DNA from 2 places in the Ensifer sp. ENS03 genome. Region 2 is predicted to be linked to the other one. Evidence: riboswitches for the same ligand, from Rfam matches in the RefSeq annotation. Region 2 holds a riboswitch; the other holds the start of a gene.
What was found. A riboswitch is a leader RNA that binds a small molecule or an ion and turns the genes downstream of it on or off. The one in region 2 is predicted to bind S-adenosylmethionine.

Region 1 (3,376 bases), on a different contig from region 2:
CCATCCGGCCGTTCCAGCATGTGTTCGTAGATCAGGCGGCCGACGATCTGGCCGTGTTCGAGGATGAACGGCACCTCGTGGCTGCGCACTTCGAGCACGGCTCGGCTGCCCGTGCCGCCGGCCGAGGCATGGCCGAAACCCGGATCGAAGAAGCCGGCATAATGCACGCGAAACTCGCCGACCAGCGGATCGAACGGCGTCATCTCGGCCGCATAAAGCGGTGGAACATGCACCGCCTCGCGCGAGACGAGAATGTAGAACTCATCCGGATCGAGGATCAGTTCGTCGCGGCCACGGCTGTAGAGTGGCTCCCAGAAATCGAAGATCGCGTGCTGCGCTTTCTTGTCGACGTCGATGACGGCGGTGTGATGCTTGCCGCGATAGCCGATCAGGCCTTCCGGCCCGGTGCCCTTCAGATCGATCGACAGCGCGATGCCGCCGCCGCTGACGTTCGGCTTGTCGCTCGCCACCAGCACGTCGCTCTCGTGCAGCGCCTGCAGTTCCTGCTCCGACAGGATAGACTGGCCCATGCGGAAGCGGATCTGCGACAGGCGCGAGCCGCGGCGCACGACGATCGGGAAGGTGCGCGGGCTGATTTCGAGATAGAGCGGACCGCTGTAGCCGGCCGGGATCTTGTCGAATTCCTGGGCGCGATCAGTGATGACGCGGGTGAAGATGTCGAGGCGACCGGTCGAGCTTTTCGGGTTGGCCGAGGCCGACATGCCCTCAGGCAGTTCCAGGCTTTCCATCAGCGGCACGATGTAGACGCAGCCCGTTTCCAGCACCGCGCCATCGGTCAGATCGACGACGTGCAGCTTCAGCCGGTCGAGCTTGTCGGCAACGAGGTGAGACGGGCCTGGCATGAAGCTTGCGCGGACGCGGAAAGCCTTCGAGCCTAGGCGCAGGTCGAGGCTTGCCGGCTGGATCTGATCGACATCCAGCGGCTTCTCGCTTTTGAGGCGTCCCGATTCTAACAGCGCGGCGATCGCGCGATCGGCCAAAATCCCAGTGTCGCGGCCCATTGCAGTCCTCTTTTCAGTTGCGAGACAAAACCAAACTCCGGGAATTGACGCAAGCGTACCCTGGCAGTATTGAAGCTTTATCCCGTGGTGATTTGGCCGGTCGGCTTGCAGCCACGTTAAACAAGTAGCTAAAAAGGCCGGGTGTCAAACCGGCCCTTCACGCGGCCGGTTTTTTTGTTTTTGAAAGTGACCGTCACATGAGCAAAAACTGGCGCCCCGCAACGCAACTGGTCCATGGCGGGACCACCCGTTCCCAGCACGGAGAGACCTCCGAGGCGATCTTCCTTACCCAGGGCTTTGTCTACGAGACGTCGGAAGCTGCGGAAGCTCGTTTCAAGGGCGAGACCGAAGGCTTCATCTACGCCCGCTACGGTAGCCCGACCAACGACATGTTTGAAAAGCGCATGTGCATGCTGGAAGGCGCCGAGGATGCGCGCGCCACGGCATCGGGCATGGCTGCCGTCACCGCCGCCATTCTCTGCCAGCTGAAGGCCGGCGACCACATCGTCGCCGCCCGCGCCCTCTTCGGCTCCTGCCGCTGGGTGGTCGAGACGCTGGCGCCGAAATACGGTATCGAGTGCACGCTGGTCGACGGACGCGACCTCGCCAACTGGGAAAAGGCGATCCAGAAGAACACCAAGGTCTTCTTCCTCGAAAGCCCGACCAACCCGACGCTCGAAGTCATCGACATTGCCGGCGTTGCCAAGCTCGCCAACCAGATCGGCGCCAAGGTCGTCGTCGATAACGTCTTTGCGACGCCGCTCTTCCAGAAGCCGCTGGAACTCGGCGCCCATATCGTCGTCTATTCCGCCACCAAGCATATCGACGGCCAGGGCCGTTGCCTCGGCGGTGTCGTGCTTTCCGACAAGGAATGGATCAACGAGCACCTGCACGACTACTTCCGCCACACCGGCCCGGCGATGTCGCCGTTCAACGCCTGGACGCTGCTGAAAGGTATCGAGACGCTGCCGCTACGCGTGCGTCAGCAGACGGAAACGGCCCGCCGCGTGGCCGACTTCCTGGCAGAACAGCCGCAGGTCGCCAAGGTCATCTATCCTGGCCGCAAGGATCATCCGCAGGCCGACATCATCGCCAAGCAGATGACCGGCGGATCGACGCTCGTCGCCTTCGAACTGAAGGGCGGCAAGGATGCAGCCTTCGCGCTGCAGAATGCGCTGGAGATCGTGCGCATCTCCAACAACCTCGGCGACAGCAAGAGCCTGATCACCCATCCGGGAACGACCACGCACAAGAACCTGACCGACGAGGCCCGCGAAGAGCTCGGCATTTCCGCCGGAACCGTGCGCTTCTCGGCCGGCATCGAGGACAGCGACGATGTGGTGGAAGATTTCGCCCGCGCGCTGAAGGCCGTGAAGGCCTGATTTTTACGAAGACACGGCCGCCGTGATCAACGGCGGCCGACGCCCCTTGCCGGCCGTCACGAGATGGTTTCCGGCGGCGGGGCGCCAAGGCGCCAGGCACGTTTCACCCGCTCGATCGCGTCAGCACGGCCATCCGTCCCATCATGGGATCGCACAATCTTGCCGTTATTCTTGACGAAACCATCTTGCTGTAGAATACCCTGAAAGACCTGAAGCAAGGTGATGCCCATGTATCGCGCTTTGACCCGCGACATAGAAGTTACGGTGGAGCCGTACTATCTCGAAGAGCAGTCGGATCCCGATGATGGCCGCTATGTCTGGGGCTATCGCATCGTCATCTCAAACCACTCGGACGCGTCGGTGCGGTTGATGACGCGCTACTGGCACATTACCGATGAGAACGGGCAAGTCGACGAGGTCAGCGGTCCGGGCGTCATCGGCGAGCAGCCGCTGCTCAATCCCGGCGATACCTATGAGTATTCGTCCGGATGCCCTCTGGATACGCCCTCAGGCGTCATGTTCGGCCACTACAGCATGGAATCGGAAGGCGGAGAGACCTTCAACGTTGCCATCCCCGCCTTCTCGCTCGATTCACCCGGGCTCGTGCGCACCCTGAACTGAAGCCAATCCGGAACAGCGCGTCCTTCGGACTAGCGTCGCTCTAAATCGCGGCCAGTCGGCCGGAGGCGCCCGCTACTGCGGGCGCACCTCGCTTGCTTCGAAGCGATAGGTCGTCGAGCAGAACTCGCAGGTCACCTTGACTTCGCCATCGTCGATGGTGCTTTCGAGGTCGTCCGTGCTCAGGTTGGACAACACCGACTGAAGCTTCTCGCGCGAGCAGCTGCAGCGGTCGTAGACCGCCTGCGGTTCGTAGACGCGGACGCCGCGCTCGTGGAACAGGCGATAGAGCAGCCGCTCGGTTCCGACCATCGGATCGGTCAACTCGTCCATGTCGATCGTTTCGACCATCAC
Region 2 (3,376 bases):
TTCAGGGCCACTTTGATGTTGCGCGTGCCGAGCTCGATCGTGTCGTCATAATCCTTGAACTCGCGCCGGTCCCAAACCTTGACGGCGCGGCGGTGGCGCGACTGGTCCTGGCCGATCCGCACACCCTCGGGATTGTAGCCATAGGCGCCGAAGGGCGAGGTGCCGGCGGTACCGATCCATTTTGAGCCGCCCTGATGGCGGCCCTTTTGCTCCTGCAGCCGCTGGCGCAAGGTCTCCATCAGCTTGTCGAAGCCGCCGAGTGCCTCGATCAGGCGTTTTTCTTCCTCGCTCAGATGCTTCTCTGCGAGCTTGCGCAGCCAATCCTCGGGGATGGTGGCCTCTTCGCTCGCTTCCATCGGGTTGACTGCTTCGAGACCCGAAAAGCAGTGCTGGAACACCCGGTCGAAGCGGTCGATATGGCGTTCGTCCTTCACCAGTGCCGTGCGCGCCAGATAGTAGAAGGCTTCGACGTCGAAGGTGGCGATGCCCGCCTCCATCCCCTCGATCAAGGACAGGAATTCCCGGAGCGTGACCGGGACCTTCGCTGCCTTGAGTTCGAGGAAGAAGGGAATGAACATCTGACCTCAGCTTTTCCCGGTGCCGATCTCCGCGAGATCGTAGGGCGTCGTCTGGTACATCTCGTTGATCCAGTTGCCGAAGAAGAGATGTGCATGGCTGCGCCAGCGGTTCTGCGGCGGCAGGGTCGAATCGTTGTGCGGGAAGTAGTCGTGCGGCATCTTGATCGGCACGCCCGCATCCACGTCGCGGAAGTATTCGTCCGACAGCGAGGTCGAATCATACTCCACGTGGTTGAACATGTAGAGCCGGTTGCCCTTTTTCTCGTGCACGAGGCAGACGCCCATCTCCTTCGATTCCATCAGGATTTCGAGGCTCGGCACCTTGTCGATGTCGGCGCGGCGCACTTCGGTCCAGCGCGAAACGGGGACGGCGAAATCGTCGGAGAAGCCGTTGAGATAGACGGAGGAGCGGTTGAGGTTCTGGTGACGATAGACGCCGAAGGCTTTTTCCTTCAGCGGATACTTCGGCACGTCGTGGAAGTGATAGATTGCCGCCATCGCGCCCCAGCAGACGTTGAGCGTCGAATGCACGTTGGTCTCGGTCCAGTCGAGGATGCGCTTCAGCTCGTCCCAATAGGTGACGTCTTCGTATTCGAGCGTCTCGACCGGGGCGCCGGTGATGATGAAACCGTCGAACTTGCGGCCCTGCACTTCTTCCCAGGTCTCGTAGAAGGAGAGCAGGTGATCTTCCGAGGTGTTCTTGGCGCGGTGCGCGCCGATGCGCACCAGCGACAGTTCCACCTGCAGCGGCGAAGCGCCGATCAGGCGCGCCATCTGGATCTCTGTCTTGATCTTGTTCGGCATGAGGTTCAGGAGCCCGATCTGGAGCGGGCGGATATCCTGACGGATCGCCACGGTCTCGGTCATCACCCGCACGCCCTCATGCGCGAGGGTTTCGAAGGCGGGCAGCGTATCGGGAATCTTGATGGGCATGGGCTTCCACTCGATCAATACAAAAAAACCGGCGGCGATTGATCGCGACCGGTCCTCGGAAATCCAACTTTCCTCGGCCCTTTAGCGACTTGTTTAACGTGGCTGCAAGCCGGCCGGCCAAATCACCACGGAGAATTTGATAGCGCGAGTGGGCCGCGGGGGTCAAGAAAAACGATTCGCGTTGGGGGCGGCTGCCCCTCATCCCGCTGCTGCGACTTCTCCCCGCTGGCGGGGAGAAGTGGCCTTGCCGCACCCGATCGTTCCACGAGTTAAGCTCAGCGGCCGTTCGGCCCATCTTGGTAGCCGGGTTCGCTGTCGGCACGTCTCGGCTTGGGGGCAGCCGTCGTCCTCGTCCCCTCTCCCCGCCTGCGGGGAGAGGGTCAGGGAGAGTGGCTGGTCTGCAGCAGGCGTAGAGCATCCCGCATGCCATAACCCAGCCGGCGGTCAGCCTGATCGATACCGAGCCAAAAGAAACGAAAGCGGATCGGGTCACCGCCGCCAAAGGGCGTCATTTCCTGATGTATCCAGGTCTGCCGTTGCTCGCCGGCAAGGGCGATGTGGAAGTAGTGCCGCCGATGACAGATCGTCCTGCCGTCCTTCGGGTAGTGGTAGTCCTGCGTGACGAGATGGGTGAGTGCTTCCGGCGGCGTCAGCCCGGTTTCCTCGATGAATTCCCGCTGAGCCGATGTCTCCGGGCTTTCGCCTGGTTCCATCGTACCGCCGGGCACCTGCAGCTCGATGTCTGGGAAATCCGGCTCGTCGAAGACCAGCAGGCGGTCCTGCCAGGTGGCGTAGATCAGGACCTTGTGCGCGTCCGGCCTCATCCGTCGCGGCGGGCCATGAAGGCGAGGCGCTCGAAGAGGTGCACGTCTTGTTCGTTCTTCAGGAGCGCACCATGCAGCTTCGGCAGCATGGTCTTGGCATCGGCCCTGAGGTCGGCCGGATCGACCTCGTCGGCGACGAGCAGGCGGATCCAGTCGAGCGCCTCTGACGTGGAGGGCTTCTTCTTCAGGCCCGGCACCTGGCGGATGTCGTAGAAGGCGGCGAGCGCCGCCGAAAGCAGCGTCTTGCGGATGCCGGGATAATGCACCTCGACGATGCGGGCGAGCGTGTCTGCATCGGGGAAGCGGATATAGTGGAAGAAGCAGCGGCGCAGAAACGCGTCCGGCAGCTCCTTCTCGTTGTTGGAGGTGATGATGACGATCGGCCGGTGACGCGCGCCGATCATCTCGCCGGTCTCGTAGACATGGAATTCCATGCGGTCGAGCTCCTGCAACAGGTCGTTCGGAAACTCGATGTCGGCCTTGTCTATCTCGTCGATCAGAAGCACCACGCGGCGATCGGCCTCGAAGGCCTGCCAGAGCTTGCCCTTGCGGATATAGTTCCGGACCTCGTTGACACGCTCGTCGCCGAGCTGGCTGTCGCGCAGCCGCGACACGGCGTCATATTCATAGAGGCCTTGCTGTGCCTTGGTCGTCGACTTGACGCTCCATTCGATGAGTTCGAGGCCAAGGGCGGCGGCGATCTGGCGGGCAAGCTCGGTCTTGCCGGTGCCGGGCTCGCCCTTGACCAGCAGCGGCCGCTCCAGCCGGATCGCGGCGTTGACGGCGATCATCAGGTCCCTGTCGGCGATATAGTCGGCGGTGCCTTGAAATTGCATGGGCGTCTTCCGGTTCAGCGTAAGTCAGGCGAAGTCATGCCCTATGGACTATCGCATAATGGCTTAAATCGGAATCGTTTTGAGGGTAGGCGCGATCAAGGGGTCAGCCGCGAAGCGCGGTGACCTCGATCTCGATCAGCATTTCCGGGCGGATCAGGTCGCAGACGATCATCGTTGCGGCCGGGCGGATCTCGCCGAAGACTTC

Region 1: it holds a riboswitch for S-adenosylmethionine, as region 2 does, so the genes downstream of both, IB263_RS02330 (O-succinylhomoserine sulfhydrylase) here and metA (homoserine O-succinyltransferase) in region 2, are expected to answer to the same signal.

What each region holds. Positions count from the first base shown of each region.
Region 1 covers NZ_JACVAV010000001.1:463,388-466,763, reverse strand. Annotated here, with positions in the region: gene IB263_RS02335 (2'-deoxycytidine 5'-triphosphate deaminase) at 1-1,022, opposite strand, end outside; SAM riboswitch at 1,097-1,175, shown strand; gene IB263_RS02330 (O-succinylhomoserine sulfhydrylase) at 1,220-2,404, shown strand; gene IB263_RS02325 (hypothetical protein) at 2,461-2,634, opposite strand; gene apaG (Co2+/Mg2+ efflux protein ApaG) at 2,633-3,025, shown strand; gene IB263_RS02315 (Hsp33 family molecular chaperone) at 3,098-3,376, opposite strand, start outside.
Region 2 covers NZ_JACVAV010000004.1:264,431-267,806, forward strand. Annotated here, with positions in the region: gene IB263_RS17600 (VWA domain-containing protein) at 1-578, opposite strand, end outside; gene metA (homoserine O-succinyltransferase) at 585-1,511, opposite strand; SAM riboswitch at 1,573-1,650, opposite strand; gene IB263_RS17610 (NUDIX domain-containing protein) at 1,892-2,335, opposite strand; gene IB263_RS17615 (MoxR family ATPase) at 2,332-3,171, opposite strand; gene IB263_RS17620 (RidA family protein) at 3,275-3,376, opposite strand, start outside.